3 regions of the Iodobacter sp. CM08 genome follow, and region 2 is predicted to be linked to each of the others. Evidence: predicted binding sites of a transcription regulator. Region 2 holds the regulator's gene; each other region holds the start of a gene.
What was found. Region 2 encodes sigma-54, which starts transcription at its own class of promoters, with help from an activator protein. Its sites were predicted from a motif close to CTGGCACGCTTCATGCTT; they were not measured.

Region 1 (5,744 bases), on a different contig from region 2:
CGTGTAGGCAGTATTTCTGCCGTGATTGCGGTGATTCGTGACGTGGCTGATCAAACTAATTTGCTGGCTTTAAATGCAGCTATTGAAGCTGCGCGCGCGGGTGAGCAGGGGCGTGGTTTTGCTGTGGTTGCTGATGAAGTGCGTAAATTGGCCGAGCGCACTAGTACGGCAACTCGCGAAATTGGCGAGACGATTAATGCGGTGCAAGATAGCGGCCAGACTGCCAAATCACGTATGGATGGCATGGTGGTGCAGCTTAAAGAAGGGATTCGTCAAACCAAGGAAGGTGGTGAGGCGGTGAAGGCGATCCGTGAAGAATCTGCGGCAACGGCTTTAGTGGTTGGGCAAATTGGTGAGGCCTTGGCCGCTCAAGTGCACTCAAGCCAAGCGATTCGTAATGATGTTGATGAAGTGGCTAATTTCTCTTCTGGGACTTTAGAGGCATCAAAAAGCACTGTGGCGGTAGCACAATCGATTAAGCAAGTTTCAGATCAGTTAGAAGTATTGATCAAGCAATTTAGATTGTAAAAATCAGCCTGATTTACCCTAAAAGAGGATGTACTACATGGCCTTTTTTACCGCATGTTACGAGCAGTAAAAACACATTCAGTAACAATACCTTACTGTATTTATCAGGTGAAAAATACCTCTGTGTTAGTGTCGATTTTCACTGCTTTTTTTATCAAAAGACGGCAGGATAGCGGCATAGGGTAGTAAGCCTTGCTGTTTGATGCAGGGCGCAAGCCTACCTATTATTTATTTTGGAGATGCAAGATGTCAGCCCCTAAAACCCATCCACTGTTTCTGGCTGCGGCCGCTTCTGTGATCTTAGCTTCTGGTGTAGGCGTTGCCAATTGGCTTGGTTTTGTTGGTAAGCCTGCTGTAGAGCCAGCGATTGTGGCATCGGTGCCTAGCGTGGCTAGCGCGCCTGTATTAGCCTTAGTGGCTACTCCTGTGCCAACTGCAGCACCTATCGCAGCAGTAATCCCAACGGCCGCGCCAATTGCTACGCCTAGGCCTGTTGTATATACGCCGGCAGCTAAGCCACATGCTAAAGCAACACAGCACCCTGCGACGGTTGCAAAAAGCACAGAAGAAGCCAAGTCTGCTCCTATCGTTTGGCCAGCTAAAGAAGTTTGTAAAAGTTGTGGCCGCGTAATTTCAGTGCGCACTATCGAGAAAAAAGGTGAAGGCTCGGGTGGCGGTGCGGTCGTTGGCGGTGTGTTAGGTGGGGTAGTTGGACACCAGATTGGTGGTGGTAATGGCCGTACCGTTGCTGAAGTGCTGGGTGCGATTGGTGGTGCTGTGGCAGGCCATCAGGCAGAAAAACAATATCGTAGCGTAACGGTATATGAAGTTCGTGTGTCGTTTGATGATGATAGTGAGCGCACTTACAGTTTTCAGGAACGTCCACAATTTAGCCAAGGTGATCGTGTGCGCTTAAGCGGCGATACCATTGTGCCTACAGGTAATTAATAGGCTTGCTTGATCAAAAGGGCGCAGCAAATAGCGCCCTAAATTAGCTGTGTTCCATGCCTAGCTCTTGAATTTTACGCGTTAGGGTATTGCGTCCCCAGCCGAGTAACTCAGCAGCTTCGATGCGTTTTCCTCCGGTGTGGGCCAAGGCGCGCTCAATCACCATGCGCTCAAAGGCGGGGGTCATTTCGTCGAGGATGCGGCTATCACCTCGGCTTAAACGCATGCTCATTTCTGCGCCTAAATGGCTTAACCAATCCCCGCCGCGTAATTGGATTTCACCCGCGTCTGTGCTTAATTCTGGCGGAAGATCGCCTGCTTGCACTAAGGCACCCGGTGCCATCACGGTAATCCAGTGGCAGAGGTTTTCTAGCTGGCGCACATTGCCAGGAAAACTAAATGCGGCCAGTTTGTTCATGGCGTCATCCGTTAGGCGCTTGGCTTCAATGCCCAGCTCTGCGGCCGATTTACTCAAAAAATAACGCGCGAGCAGGGGGATATCTTCGCTTCTTTCCCGCAGCGCAGGCAGGCGCAAGCGGATCACATTCAAGCGGTGGAATAAATCTTCTCGAAACTGCCCTTGTTTAACGCGCTCTTCTAAATGTTGATGTGTAGCCGCAATCACCCGCACATTGGCTTTAATCGGCTGATGCCCACCTACGCGGTAATAAAAGCCATCGGATAGCACCCGCAGTAAGCGGGTTTGCAGCTCGGAGGGCATATCGCCGATTTCATCTAAGAACAAGGTGCCATTTTCAGCCTGCTCAAAGCGGCCTTGGCGGCGAGCGTCTGCACCCGTAAATGCGCCACGCTCATGGCCAAATAATTCGGACTCCAGCAAATCTTTAGGAATCGCAGCGGTGTTAATCGCCACAAAGGGTTTAGCAGAGCGTGGGCTATGGCGGTGCAAGGCGCGGGCTACTAGTTCTTTACCGCTACCTGATTCGCCAGTAATCAACACCGTGGCAGCAGATTGGCTGAGGCGGCCAATCGCCCTAAATACATCTTGCATGGCGGGGGCTTGCCCCAGGATTTCTGGCGCGGGTGAAACGGCCTCAATTGGGCCGCCTACTTGATGGGTAAATCTTTCGCTTTCTTGGATAGCGCGGCGTATCAAGTCGATGGCTTGATCAACATCGAAAGGCTTGGGCATATATTCAAATGCCCCGCCTTGAAAGGCGGATACGGCGCTGTCTAGATCTGAATGGGCGGTCATGATAATGACGGGTAAATCGGGCCAGTCGCGTTTCACAATATCTAAAAACTGCAATCCAGATTCGCCAGGCATGCGGATATCGCAAACGATGGCTTGTGGTTGTTCTTGGGAGAGTTTTGCCAGTGCTTCGGTGGCCGAGGCAAAGCTGGCATGCGAGATGTTTTCGCGCGCTAAGGCCTTTTCAAACACCCAACGAATCGATCGGTCATCATCAATAATCCAGACAGCACTCATGGGGTTTCCTTGTGTTATTTATTGCTGCGTAACATCAGTTAATGTGCGTCTTGCCAGCCATTCAGTGGCAGTAGCAGGCTAAAGCAGGTAAGGCCGGGGCGGCTTTCAAATTCAATGGTGCCGTGGTGCTGGATCACAAAGGTATGCGCAAGATGAAGGCCAATCCCAGTGCCGCCTGGACGGCCAGATACCAATGGATAGAATAGGGTTTCTTTTAGCGATTCAGGAATCCCTGGGCCGTTATCAATAATTTGAATTTGTAGGGCCAGCGGAAAACGGCGGCGATTCAGCGTGACCTGCCGTGCAATCCGTGTGCGCAAAAAAATCTCACCTACGCCCGCCATGGCTTGCACGGCATTGCGAACAATATTCAGCACCGCTTGAATCAGCTGTTCTTGATCGGCGATTAGATTTGGCAGGCTGGTATCGTAATCGCGCTTTACCGCTAGGCCGTTTGGTGTTTCGGCAAGGGCTAGGCTACGTACACGCTCTAATACCTCATGGATATTTAGCTCGGTTAGCTTAGGTAGGCGATGCGGGGTAAGTAAGCGATCAAGCAGCCTTTGTAAGCGCTGAGATTCCTCGATAATCACTTGGGTATATTCTTTTAGGGCTGGGCTGGCAAGCTCAACAGAGAGCAGTTGCGCAGCGCCTCGAATACCCCCCAAGGGGTTTTTTATTTCATGGGCTAGATTGCGAATCAGCTCGCGATTGGCTTGTTGCTGTGCTTGCAAGCGTGCTTCATTCACAATTTTGCGCTGCTGATCCATCTGCCGAATCTCAACCAATGCTGCGGCTGCACTGGTTTCGATGGGGCTGGCGGTGAGTGTGACATAAACATCGCCGTGATTGGTAGAGAGCAAAAGCTCGTGCTCGGTGATGCTGATGTTTTCGGTGCAGGCGGTAATCACAGCACTCACAATCGGGCTGTGCGGCTCTAAACAGGCCGATAATGTCATACCTATATCATCTTGGCGCAAGCCTAGCAGATCGGTTGCAGCAGGGTTAACGTAAACCAGCGTGCTGTCTGCAGCAACGGCAATGACAGCATCGTCCAGAAACTCAAGACCGGAGAAGGCGGTATAGCTCATGGCGGCTTGTCTCTGTAGATCGTTATCTATAGGGTTCTAGCAATTTGCGGGCCAGCTAATATCCGGCGTTAGCGATGTTCGGGAGGCTGCTAGATGGGGCTATTGTTGGTGAGATTATCAATCAGCATACACCAGCAGCGCACCAGTGTGGTGCGTTGCTGGTGTAGATGGTGCGTAGATACTGGGAAAGTTTAGCGCAAGCGGCTAATTTCAGATTGTAAGGCGCTGATATTTTTTTCGTGCAGAATCATGTTATTGCGGATGCGGCCCATTTTTTCTACATACTTTTGCGGACTGGCTTTTTCTTCGGCAGATTTAGTATTTTCTGCTTCTGCGAGTTGACGACGCGCATCGGTCAGGTTTTTTTGCTCGCTAGCTAGCTCTTCGTTAAGGATCAACTGGCGGTTACTATCACGGCTTTTTTGCGTAGCGGCATCCACGCGTGGAAAGTTGCCCGGCGTTGCTATTTGTGGGCTGCGCTCCTTAGGGCCGGCATTGCCTCGCGAACGAGGGGCAGGAATCAAGGCTCCAGGCTCGGCCAAGATGCGTTGTGCGTTGCGCATGGGGATATTAGAAAAGGTGACATTGCCGTGTTCGTCCACATATTTATAAATATCGGCGTGAGCCAGTGGGGCAAGGCAGGCAAGGGTAATAAGCAGAGACTTAAGCATGGGCGTAACTTAACACAGACAGGTTTAAAGTAGTTTAGTAACGGATGTTACGCAGTAAGATTAAAAAATGCGTAGTCCACGAAAATCACATAAAACACGAACAGATGGCGCGTTGCAATCACCTATTGCTCAATTTAAATGATCATCGATTTAAATTAAGCACTTACTAGCCTCATAAAAAGGAAAGTAAATTAAGCCAAAGTCATGCGTATTTCTTTCTTTTTTTCGTAGACTAAACACGCTTGTGCGTAACATCAGTTAGTAAGTCGTCTAGCAAGCAAGCGCTTAGCAAAACTGGGTTGAGGTAGCGCTTAAATCAAGAATAAATACAATGCTTCATGATTGCTGGATTAATTGCGCTTGGTATCACTATGGCCCAAGGCTTTTTCTGGGGCAATTAAATCTCGAATGCGCTGTTTTAGTTCTTTAGATTCAGGAAAACGCCCTTCGATTCTTCTATCCCAAATGATGGTATCCATACACTGCACAATAAAAAGGCCGCCAGTACCGGGTTGCAAGGCGACCTCCCCTACCTCGTCAGCGAAGCATGAAAGCAGCTCTTGGGCCAGCCATGCTGAGCGTAGTAACCAATTGCATCGAGTGCAATATAAAATGCTGATTCGTGGTTTAGTGATTGGCTTCATTAAAATTTTAAACCTAGTTGCTGGAGTTGCTTTGCAGTTTCATTGGCATTGATATGGTGAATACCATGCCAGCCCAGTTGGCTTGCTGCGTGGGCATTTTTGGCGACATCGTCAATAAACACCAGCTCATTAGGCTGCAAGTCAGGTAAGTGAATACGTTCAAACATGGCCTGATAAATAGCTGGGTCAGGTTTGATTAAGCCTAAGCGCCCAGACACCACAATATCTTTAAAGCGGTGTAGCAGTGGAAAGTGCTCCCAAGCGTAGGGGAAGGTTTCATCTGACCAATTGGTCAGGCCGTAGAGTGCAATATTAGCTGATTCTAATCGTTCCATCAGGGCCACGCCATCAGGTAAAGTGCCTCGTAGCGTTTCATGCCAGCGGCTATAAAATGCCGCGATCAAATCACTGT
Region 2 (5,744 bases):
CAATTAAGCGTGGTAGTGAGGTTTGGTTTCCTGGGCCGGTTAAAATGGTGCGCGCTGCCAGTGGCACACAGGCCGAGTTAGTCATTAATGGCCGAGATATGCAGGTTTTACCACAGCAGGGCATTGCCAGCTCAGATGCCCCCGCCCGTGCCGTAATGGGCACTTACGTTGTTGAGTCGGTGGGTTTTATTGCTAATTCTAATACCGAAACACTGGAACTTAAATCTAAAGTCAGGATGAGCTATGAACCGCTTCGTAACCCTTAACACCGTATTACTGTTTTTGCTTGCTAGCCCCGTGCATGCAGAAAAAACCGACCGCGAAAAACCTATTAAAATCGCCGCTGCAAATTGTGTGATGAATCAAAAAACGCAGGCTAGCGTCTGTACTAATGATGTGGTGCTGACTCAAGGTACGCTCAGCATTCGTGGAGATAAACTCTCCGTGCGCCAAGATGAAGCGGGCAACCAGTTTGTGACAGGCAATGGCAGCCCCGTGCGGTTTCGGCAAAAAATGGATGGTGGTAACGAGTGGGTAGATGCAGAGGCACAGCGCTTTGATTACGACGGGCGTACTGGCATTCTTAAGTTGTTGGATAAAGCTTGGGTGAAGCGGGGCGAAGATCAAATTTATAGCGATTTAATCACTTACGATCTAAACAATGAAGCCTACCAAGCGCAGAGTAAAACAGAAGGTGGCAGGGTGAATATCGTGATCAATCCGAAAAAGGCTCCCGCTCCATGAGTAGTTCTTTACGCGCAGAACAGCTAGAAAAGCGCTACGGCAAACGTACCGTAGTGCGTGATGTCACTATGGAAATTTCTAGTGGCGAAGTGGTTGGCTTGCTAGGCCCTAATGGCGCGGGCAAAACCACTAGCTTTTATATGTTGGTGGGTTTAGTTGCGATGAATGGCGGGCGGATTATGCTCGATGGCGAGGATATCGGCCATTTACCCATTCATCAGCGGGCACGGCGAGGTTTAGGTTATTTGCCTCAGGAAGCATCTATCTTTCGTAAAATGACGGTGGCGCAAAACATTACTGCAGTGCTAGAGCTGCATTGCAAAAATCGTGTTGAGATTGATACTCGCCTCAATGAGCTGCTCAATGATTTACATATTGCCCATTTGCGGGATGCTGGTGCGATGGGCTTATCAGGTGGTGAGCGGCGGCGGGTAGAAATTGCCCGCGCACTTGCAGCAAACCCACGCTTTATCTTGCTGGATGAGCCATTTGCAGGGGTAGACCCGATTGCCGTGATGGATATTCAACGTATTATTGGTTTTTTAAAGCAACGTGGAATCGGTGTGCTCATCACTGATCATAATGTGCGTGAAACCTTAGGTATTTGTGATCGTGCTTACATCATCTCGGAAGGTGCGGTGATGGCGTCAGGTGTTCCAAAAGATATTGTGGCTAATGAAAGTGTGCGTCGAGTGTATCTCGGTGAACATTTCCGTATGTAAATGAAACAAACCCTGCAGCTGCGGCTTTCCCAGCAACTAAACCTCACGCCACAATTGCAGCAGGCTATTAAGCTGCTGCAGCTTTCTACGCTTGAGTTTCAGCAAGAGCTTGAGCAGTACCTAAATGACAACCCTTTGCTGGAGCGTGGCGAGGAAGCCCCCGCAGGGGAAGTTGAGCAGCCCGAGCCACAGTGGGAAATGGGTGGGGATGATGATGGTTTGCGCTGGGAGGGTACGAGTCATGGTGGCTCAGATGACGATGATGATTTTGACCCCGCCACCAATATTGCGCGTGATCTAGATTTACGTGAATACCTGCTACAGCAAGCAGGCCTGCTGCAGCTACCGCATCGGGATAAGTCTTTGTTATTGATGTTGATTGAAGCTTTGGATGATGATGGTTTCCTTTCCCAGCCCTTAGATGAAGTCTATTCTCAGCTGCCAGAGGAACTTATCCAAGATTATGAACTCGAACTTGATGACTTAAAGATTGCTTTAGTCCGCTTACAGCACTTAGAGCCCTTAGGCGTTGGTGCTCGGGATACTGCCGATTCATTATGCTTACAGTTGCGCCAAAAACCGCCGAGTGCCGCTAAAGATTTAGCCTTGAAGATTGCCCAAAATTCACTCGATTTATTAGCTGGACGGGACTACACTAAGCTTAAACGAGCCTTTAAATGCGAGGATGCTGAGCTAAAAGCCGCACAAGAATTAATTGTAAGTTTAAACCCAAGGCCGAGCGCACAGTGGTCTGTAACCTCGCCAAGATATGTAAGCCCCGATGTGGTTGTGCAAAAAGTACGTGGGGTTTGGCGGGTTAGATTGCATGATGCATCCATGCCAAAATTACGCGTTAACCGGCTTTATGCAGATATCTTACAGAAAGGCGACGGCGCTCATTTAGCCCGCGAGCTACAAGAAGCACGTTGGTTAGTAAAAAGTGTGCAGCAGCGTTTTGAAACAATTTTACGAGTAGCAACAGCGATTGTAGAGCGGCAGCGGGCATTTTTTGAACATGGTGAAGTGGCAATGCGGCCCTTGGTACTCAGGGATATTGCAGAAGAGCTCGATTTACACGAATCAACTATTTCTAGAGTCACCACGCAAAAATACATGTTAACGCCGCGTGGTTTGTATGAGTTTAAGTATTTTTTTGGTAGCCATGTAGACACAGACGCCGGTGGTGAATGTTCTGCAACCGCTATCAAAGCTTTAATAAAGCAGATGGTGCAGCAAGAAGATAAGAAAAAACCTTTAAGTGATAGCGTATTGGCAGAAGCATTATCCGCCCAAGGTATTGTGGTAGCGCGTCGTACCGTTGCTAAATACCGTGAGGCGTTGCAGATTTACCCAGTAAGTCAGCGCAAAAGTTTGTAAGGCCCCAACGGAAGGAGTAACCCTATGAATTTGAATATCAGTGGCCATCATCTTGAAGTAACCCCATCGATCCGTGAGTACGTGAACAGTAAGATGGAGCGGGTTATCAGGCACTTTGATAATGTGATTGATGTAAATATCATCCTCTCCGTGGAGAAACTGCAACACCAAGTTGAAGCTACCGTTCATGTTCGCGGACGCGATATCCACGTTGAAGCAACGGATGAAAATATGTATGCAGCGATTGATCTTTTGGCAGATAAACTTGATCGTCAAGTTGTAAAGCACAAAGAAAAATCAATGGATCATCGCAACGAATCCATTAAACAGCATCAACCTAGCGCTGAATAAAGCGATTTCTTTCACCTTAGCGGGAACCGGTTTATTCGGGTTCCCGTTTTTGTTTTCAAGCGACGGCGCTACAATAGCTGTCGTCCTTGTTTTGGTCTGCCTACAATGAGTCTGATCGCCCAAATTCTGCCAAGTGGTAATGTCTTCCTTGATATGGAAGTCGGCAGTAAAAAACGTATTTTTGAACAAGTAGGGATTCTATTTGAAAATAGCCACGGCATTGCCCGTAGCGTTATTTTTGATAGCTTATTTGCTAGAGAAAAACTTGGTTCCACCGGCCTTGGTCAAGGCGTGGCTATTCCGCACGGGCGTATTAAAGGCCTAAAAGAAGCAACCGGTGCTTTTGTGCGTTTAGATGAGGCTATTCCTTATGATGCGCCTGATGGTAAGCCGGTTTCCTTGGTGTTTGTCTTGCTCGTGCCCGCACACGCTACCGATCTACACTTACAAATCTTGTCTGAATTAGCCCAGCTTTTTTCAGATAAAGTATTGCGAGAAAGCTTGTTGGCCGCAACGGAGCCAGGGCAAATCTGGAAGTTAATCAGCACTTGGGAGCCTTATGCCACAGATTTCAGTTAGACAACTGTTTATTGATAACGCCGAAAAACTGCGCCTAACTTGGGTTGCAGGGCAATCTGGTGCTAATAATCTGTTATCTAATGATGCGTCTGAGCAAAAGCCAACCCTGTCTTTGGTCGGTCACCTGAATTTTATTCACCCCAATCGCATTCAAGTGCTTGGGGTGGCTGAAACGGTTTATCTTTTGCAGCTAAGCGTTGAGGCGCAAAGAGAATCACTGGCCCGATTATTCTCAAACGAGATGGCGGCGGTGATTGTGGCCAACGGCCAGATCGTTGGCGACTGCCTGCGCGAAGCCTCCGAGCGCTTTCATGTGCCGCTGCTTACGTCCCCTGAGCAATCCCCCTATCTGATGGATGTGCTGCGCTATTACCTATCAAAAGCGCTAGCGGTTTCAACTCATTTGCACGGGGTGTTTTTGGATGTGCTGGAAGTGGGTGTACTGCTGACGGGTGAATCATCGATGGGTAAGAGCGAGCTGGCACTAGAGCTAATTTCCCGTGGCCATGGCCTTGTGGCCGATGATGTGGTTGAGGTGTATCGCACCAATCCAGAAACGCTGGAAGGGCGTTGCCCGCCTATGCTGCGCGATTTTCTAGAAGTGCGCGGGATTGGCGTGCTGAATATCCGTACTATTTTTGGTGAAACGGCGGTGAGGCCGCGTAAAACCTTAAAGCTGATTATGCATTTGGCCAAGGCGGGGGCAGAAAAACTGGCTCCGATGGATAGGTTGCAAATGCAGGCGGCCACGCAGGATATTTTGGGTGTGCCGATCCGCAAATTAGTGATTCCCGTGGCGGCCGGTCGAAATTTAGCGGTATTGGTTGAGGCTGCGGTGCGTAATTATATTTTGCAATTACGCGGCATCGATTCCACGCGTGAGTTTATTGAAAGACATCAAAAATTTATGGAGATGGGCGAATGAGTCGTCAGCAGCTCATTTTGCTATCTGGCTTATCAGGGGCGGGTAAAAGCGTTGCACTTAAATCTCTAGAAGATTTAGGTTATTTTTGTATCGATAATCTGCCCGCGCCTTTATTGCCGCAAACGGTGGCTTTGCTGGATGAGGATGGTTATCCACAAGTCGCTATTTCTGTGGATGTGCGCAGCGCGCATAACTTTGCCAGCTTCCCCAATCATCTAGAAGCCCTGCTGGAATTGGGGCTAGATGTGCAAATGCTGTTTTTAGAAGCCAATAACGAAACGCTAGTGAAGCGGTTTTCTGAAACGCGGCGCAGCCATCCCTTATCCAGTGGTGAGTTAACCGTTAGCGAGGCCATCGCCCTAGAGCGAGAGATGTTGGCTGATTTCTCTGAAGTGGCTCATCGTATCGACAGCAGTGATTTATCCGCCAATCAGCTGCGCAGCTGGATTCGCCAGTTTGTGGCCTTAGATCGCTCCCAGCTTACTGTGATTTTTGAATCTTTTGGCTTTAAGCATGGCTTGCCACTTGATGCTGATTTTGTGTTTGATGCCAGATGCTTGCCTAATCCTTATTACGACAAAGCCTTGCGCCCACTTACGGGTAAAGATCAGCCAGTGATTGATTTTTTGCAGCGACAAGCGGTGGTTGGGCGGTTTCAAGAGCAGATCAAAACCTTTATGCAAGCATGGTTGCCCGAGTTTGAAGCAGATAATCGCAGCTATATTACGGTGGCGATTGGTTGCACAGGTGGCCAGCATCGCTCGGTTTATTTAGCGGAGCAATTAGCCCAACACTTTGCTGAGCATAGGCAGGTGTTGCTCAGGCACCGTGAGCAGCATGGCTAAAGTAGACGGCGGCGAAGCCGCTGCTTTTCCCCCTCGCCCGCTTGCGGGAGAGGGCAAGGGGAGAGGGGTAGACGGCGGTGCAGGTACTGATTTTCTCCCTCGCCCGCTTGCGGGAGAGGGTAAGGGGAGAGGGGTAGACGGCGGTGCAGGTACTGATTTTCTCCCTCGCCCGCTTGCGGGAGAGGGTAAGGGGAGAGGGAA
Region 3 (5,744 bases), on a different contig from region 2:
TTTATAAAACTCAATTGCGCTAGCCGCATCGTTGACTATCAAGTAAGGCGTTGCGGTATGGTATCCATGAGGTATGGCATTCATTGCTGCATCCTTGTTCAAATTAGCCCAACATAGCGCGCTTGGGATTAAGTCGCGCTTTAATGGCCCGCTTAAGCAGGCTGATCTTCACCGCCAATAAAGCGGTAAACCACGGCGCCTAAAATGGCACCAATAATTGGCGCAAGCCAGAATAACCAAAGCTGGCTAGTGGCAAAGTTACCTGCAAATAGCGCTACTGCGGTACTACGAGCAGGATTTACCGATGTGTTGGTCACGGGAATACTGATCAAATGGATCAGCGTGAGGCCCAGACCAATGGCAATCGGTGCAAAGCCCTGTGGAGCGCGTTTATCTGTAGCACCCAAGATGATGATCAGAAACATCATAGTCATTACAACTTCAGTAATCAATGCCGCACTCATGGAAAACTTACCAGGTGAGTAATCACCGTAGCCATTTGAAGCAAAGCCACCTAGAGTCGTGAAATCTGCCTTACCGGTCACAATAAAATACAGCACGGTTGCGGCAACAATTCCGCCTAAAACTTGGGCAACGATATAAGGGATAAGTTGGTTGGCTGGGAAGCGCTTGGCAGCCCATAAACCAATCGAAACAGCAGGGTTTAGATGGCAGCCAGAAATATGGCCTATCGCGTAGGCCATGGTTAGAACGGTAAGACCAAAAGCTAAGGAAACACCTACAAAGCCAATTCCAAGGCTGGGGAAGGCTGCTGCTAATACAGCACTGCCGCAACCACCAAGTACTAACCAAAATGTGCCAATGAACTCTGCTGCATATTTATTCATTATTATATTTCCTTTCGATAAACTTTCAGGTCTAAAAGTGGCGAATGGTACAGGCTGCGATATAGCTTGGTATAGTGTGTAAGGTCACTTTGGGAGGTTGGTGTCTAGGTGGTCAATCGCTTTGCTCATAGCGAGGCTATTTTTATACGCTTACTTGGCAATGGGCCGGATTAATCAATGAATTTAAAACATGATCTTGCCATTGCCCTGCAATTTTTAAGTAAGAGCGTGCGTAGCCTTCTTTTTCAAAACCCAAGCGCAGTAATAGCTGAGCGCTACGCAGGTTACTCGGGATATGGTTGGCCATAATGCGGTGTAAATCCCGAGTGCTAAATAGATGCTCGATGGCGGTGCTGAGTGCTTCAAACATCAGCCCTTTGCCTTCAGCGCTGGCCGCGAGTGAGTAGCCCAGATGGCAGGCCATAAAAGGGCCTTGCACAATATTACTGAAGCTACATTGCCCTAACATTTCACCGCTGCTTTTATCTAATAAGGCCCAGTGAATTGCTGAGCCTTGCTGATATTGCAGCCGCGCATTTTCTAATCTGAGCTGCCAAGCGAATGCCGTAAAAAACTCCTCATCACGCAGCGGATCCCATGGGGCCAAGTGGGTGCGGTTTTGCTGCTGAAACCCCGCCCATAACTTGGCTTGCTTAGGGTCTGCTTGAACCAAGCTTAAACGCTCGGTTTGCAATGATTCGGGGGCTTTACGGCTAAAAATCATAGTGCGTCTTGTGGATTATTGGCGTGTAGTTTGGTTTCTAGCTCATTAATTCTGGCTTCTAACTCGTGCAATTTCTCACGGGTGCGTAGTAGTACTTCTTGTTGAATTTCGAACTCTTCACGTGTTACCAAATCCATTTTAGTAAAGGCCGATGCCATCATGGCGCGGGCGTTTTTTTCCATGTCTTTAGCGGGGCTGGAGGCAATCGCTTCAGAGATTTTGCTGGCGATTTCGTCAAAAAATTTGTCTTTTAACATGGTGTGGTGCTCCTTGTTTGATTGGGTTTTAGTTTAGCAGAAGCGGCTGTAATTAGGCTGGGTTGAGGTTTGTTTTACGTTTGCACAGCGTTGGGTGGTGCGCACTACTCTGGTGCAAAATTTAGTTGCAGTGCACCATAGAACGTCTATTGTTGGTGCATGGTTTTGCTAAGCCTCTGAAGTTTGGTTGATTTATTGCTTGGCATGCTTTGTGCTGATATGTGAGTACACCACCCTTTTAAAAGGAGCACCCCATGAAATTCGTGTCTGCGATTATTAAGCCGTTCAAGCTCGATGAAGTTCGCGAAGCCTTGTCTGAAATTGGCGTACAGGGTTTAACCGTTACCGAGGTGAAAGGTTTTGGCCGCCAAAAAGGGCATACCGAGTTGTATCGTGGCGCTGAATACGTGGTGGATTTTCTGCCTAAGGTGAAAGTAGAAGTGGCGATTGGTGATGATCAGCTAGAGCAAACGCTAGAAGTCATCGAAAAAGCCGCTAACACCGGCAAAATTGGCGATGGCAAAATTTTTGTATTTGATCTGCAGCACGTGGTGCGGATTAGAACGGGTGAAATTGGCGAAGCAGCCATCTAATAAAAACCGCAGGAGAGAGACGATGAAAAAAATATTTGCGGCACTCGCCCTCAGTGCGACAGCAGCTCAAGGCTTTGCTGCTGAAGTGGCGGCTTCTGTCCCCGTTGCTATCGTAGATACCATTAATAAAGGCGATAACGCGTGGATGTTTATCTCCACAGCGTTGGTTATTTTGATGTCTATACCTGGCCTTGCCCTATTTTATGGTGGCTTGGTTCGCTCTAAAAATATGTTATCGGTGCTGATGCAGGTGTTTTCTGTGTTTGCAATGATCTCCGTGCTGTGGGTGGTGTATGGCTACTCACTGGCGTTTACCGAGGGCAATGCTTTCTTTGGCTCCTTTAGCAAAGTCATGCTCAAAGGCGTGACTCCTGATTCGATTGCGGCCACCTTTAGCAAGGGCGTGGGGATTTCTGAGCTGATTTACATCGTGTTTCAAGGCGCATTTGCGGCGATTACCTGCTGCCTGATTGTGGGCGCGTTTGCTGAACGGGTGAAATTTGCGGCGGTGATGGCATTTTGCGCGATCTGGTTTACCTTCTCCTATCTGCCAATGGCCCATATGGTTTGGTATTGGACAGGGCCTGATGCTTATCTAACCCAAGCCGCTGCCGACACGGCCACGGCCACAGCGGGTTTTCTTTTTCAAAAAGGTGCACTTGATTTTGCTGGCGGCACGGTGGTGCATATCAATGCCGCCGTTGCAGGTTTGATTGGTGCAATTATGGTTGGTAAACGGATTGGTTTTGGCCGTGAAGCCATGACGCCACACAGCTTAACCATGACCATGATTGGTGCTTCATTGCTGTGGTTTGGTTGGTTTGGCTTTAATGCGGGCTCTGCTTTAGAAGCCAATGGCGTGGCGGCGCTGGCCTTTATTAATACTTGGTTGGCCACTGCTGCGGCGACGATGTCTTGGTTATTGGCCGAATGGATGCTCAAAGGCAAGCCTTCGCTGCTAGGCGCGGCATCAGGAGCGGTTGCTGGTTTGGTAGCCATTACACCTGCTTGCGGCTTTGTGGGTGTAGGCGGTGCTTTGGTGATCGGCTTGCTGGCTGGTGTGGTTTGCCTGTGGGGTGTGCATGGTTTGAAACGCATGATGGGTGCGGATGATGCCTTGGATGTGTTTGGTGTGCATGGCGTAGGTGGAATCTTGGGTGCCTTGCTCACTGCGGTGTTTGCATCGCCAGCGTTGGGTGGGGTGGGTATTTGGGATTATGTAGCGAATAAAATTGCTGCTGATTATTCTATTTTGGCCCAGCTTAAAATTCAGGCGATTGGTGTGGGTACAACGCTGATTTGGTCTGCAGTGGTGTCTATTATTGCTTTTAAACTGGTTGATTTGTTAATTGGCCTGCGCGTTCCAGAAGAAGAAGAGCGCGAAGGTTTAGATTTAACTAGCCATGGTGAAAAAGCATACAACTTTTAACAATAATTAAAACTATTCCGGGGAATTAATATCGTGTTATTCTCCGGATTGTAGTGCCAGTATGCTTATTTGTATTAAGGGTTTTATCAAACTACTAATTATCTCTCCTAAGGGTGATTCTGTTTGTTTAATACAAAGCATTCTGTGAAAAGCCCGCCGAGTAATTGGCGGGCTTTTCTACGTGCATTCATTATTGATACTAAGGTGTTTTGCTTAAGGGTAATGACTAGGGTGATTTAATTATTGGTGGGCTAAATAAAAATTTAGTGCTGCGTATAAAATTGTTTAATATCAGTTACTTATATTTATTGTATTGTTTTTTGCTCTGTGGCCATTTGTTTTTGGTATTTATACATTGCTTATTTTTTGTGGGTGAAAATTGCACCTATTTGATGCGCGCCTCTCAGTGTTGTTTTAGCCATAAGCGTATTCTTGCTATCGCCTAAATGGTGGCGTGTACAATTTGTTTTTTATGCAAAATATTGATTGCTCTGTTGATATGCATATTTGGTTTTATATTTGACTGAGCCATCATTAATCCAATGCCGTTCAGGCTGTTTTCCTTACAAAAATGCTGCTGATTATGTCTATTGCTCTAATAAACTAGTTAAATCATTTTTTAGAACCATACAACGTGCAGAATGGCTGAAACCCAATACTATTAACTTAAGCAATATGCCATTCGTAGGGCGGGTGCAAGCCCATATGCGCTAACTAAATTACATAGAGCCTGAACTGAGCATGAAATGGTGCTAAACCTTGAACCACAGAGGAAAAGCAGAGCACAGAGGACACAGAGAAAAGCACAAAACAGGGCTTTATTTTCTCTGTGAAACGCTGTGGGTCTCTGTGTTCTCTGTGGTTTAAGATTTAACCAGCTGATTCATATCATTATTTTTTTGCTTAGCGCACATGGGGTTGCACTCGCCTTACGATATTGATAATGAGTTTAAGTAAGAAACGGGGTATTTAATGCTCTGCTATTTTTCTTTTAATTGCCGCAACTCTGGCTTGTTTGATTTTTTCAGGAATCTGAGCTTTATCAGTACAGCTGAGGGCAATTTCACCGCTGTTTACCGTGTTGGCTGCAGCCAGTAGCTTGAGTAAGTGATCAGCCTGTGGGTAGTCGCAGTTTTCAAAACGGGTACGCCCACGTGCATCGGCAAGGCAGGCATTAAGCATCTCTTTAAAGCGCTCTGGCTTTCTGAAGGCATCGCAGCGCTGAAATACTTCTAGCACCGTAGCAGGGCGCAGCTGCAATGCTGTGTGGACATGAGTGTGCTCACGGCAAACTATTCTCGCTAAATCTCGGCAATCGCTGGTTACGCGTAGTCTTTCGCATAGGGCTTCAACCAGTGCCACACCGCGTGCTTCGTGGCCGATATGCCTTGGCAAAATATCGGCTGGCGTAATCGCCTTACCCAAATCATGGCAAAGTGCGGCAAAGCGAGTGGTGAGCGGCCAGTTTTGTGCGGCGGTGTAATCCAGCACCATCATGACATGCACGCCAGTATCTACTTCAGGATGATAGTCGGCACGCTGCGGCACGCCCCAGAGTGCATCGATTTCTGGTGCAATACGTGCCAGTGCACCGCAGCGGCGCAGCATTGCAAACATCTTAGATGGCGTGTTTTCCATCAGCCCTTTGGCAAATTCCTGCCAAACTCTTTCTGCTACCAGATGATCTACTTCGCCACTGGCTACCATGCCTTGCATCAAGATGAGCGTTTCTGGCGCCACATCAAAGCCAAAACGTGCAGCAAAACGGGCGAGGCGCAAAATACGTACTGGGTCTTCACTAAAGGCGGGGGAGACGTGGCGTAATAGTTTAGCTTTAAGATCAGCTTGGCCGTTGAAGGGATCGGTGAGCAGGCCGTGTTCATCCTCGGCCAT

Region 1: the regulator sigma-54 is predicted to act here: its motif matches at 4,055-4,072, upstream of glnL (nitrogen regulation protein NR(II)).
Region 3: the regulator sigma-54 is predicted to act here: its motif matches at 2,029-2,046, upstream of glnK (P-II family nitrogen regulator).

What each region holds. Positions count from the first base shown of each region.
Region 1 is NZ_JAWQUO010000002.1:162,531-168,274, forward strand. Features, by position in the region: gene R6242_RS01655 (methyl-accepting chemotaxis protein) at 1-528, shown strand, start outside; gene R6242_RS01660 (glycine zipper 2TM domain-containing protein) at 775-1,476, shown strand; gene ntrC (nitrogen regulation protein NR(I)) at 1,520-2,926, opposite strand; gene glnL (nitrogen regulation protein NR(II)) at 2,965-4,017, opposite strand; gene R6242_RS01675 (DUF4124 domain-containing protein) at 4,209-4,688, opposite strand; gene R6242_RS01680 (SelT/SelW/SelH family protein) at 5,039-5,332, opposite strand; gene R6242_RS01685 (HAD family hydrolase) at 5,332-5,744, opposite strand, start outside.
Region 2 is NZ_JAWQUO010000052.1:9,504-15,247, forward strand. Features, by position in the region: gene lptC (LPS export ABC transporter periplasmic protein LptC) at 1-266, shown strand, start outside; gene lptA (lipopolysaccharide transport periplasmic protein LptA) at 244-744, shown strand; gene lptB (LPS export ABC transporter ATP-binding protein) at 741-1,466, shown strand; gene R6242_RS20375 (RNA polymerase factor sigma-54) at 1,467-2,843, shown strand; gene hpf (ribosome hibernation-promoting factor, HPF/YfiA family) at 2,868-3,194, shown strand; gene R6242_RS20385 (PTS sugar transporter subunit IIA) at 3,300-3,773, shown strand; gene hprK (HPr(Ser) kinase/phosphatase) at 3,754-4,698, shown strand; gene rapZ (RNase adapter RapZ) at 4,695-5,543, shown strand; gene R6242_RS20400 (NusG domain II-containing protein) at 5,536-5,744, shown strand, end outside.
Region 3 is NZ_JAWQUO010000001.1:60,555-66,298, forward strand. Features, by position in the region: gene R6242_RS00290 (VOC family protein) at 1-84, opposite strand, end outside; gene aqpZ (aquaporin Z) at 153-848, opposite strand; gene rimJ (ribosomal protein S5-alanine N-acetyltransferase) at 991-1,572, opposite strand; gene R6242_RS00305 (accessory factor UbiK family protein) at 1,569-1,829, opposite strand; gene glnK (P-II family nitrogen regulator) at 2,084-2,422, shown strand; gene R6242_RS00315 (ammonium transporter) at 2,445-3,851, shown strand; gene R6242_RS00320 (multifunctional CCA addition/repair protein) at 4,821-5,744, opposite strand, start outside.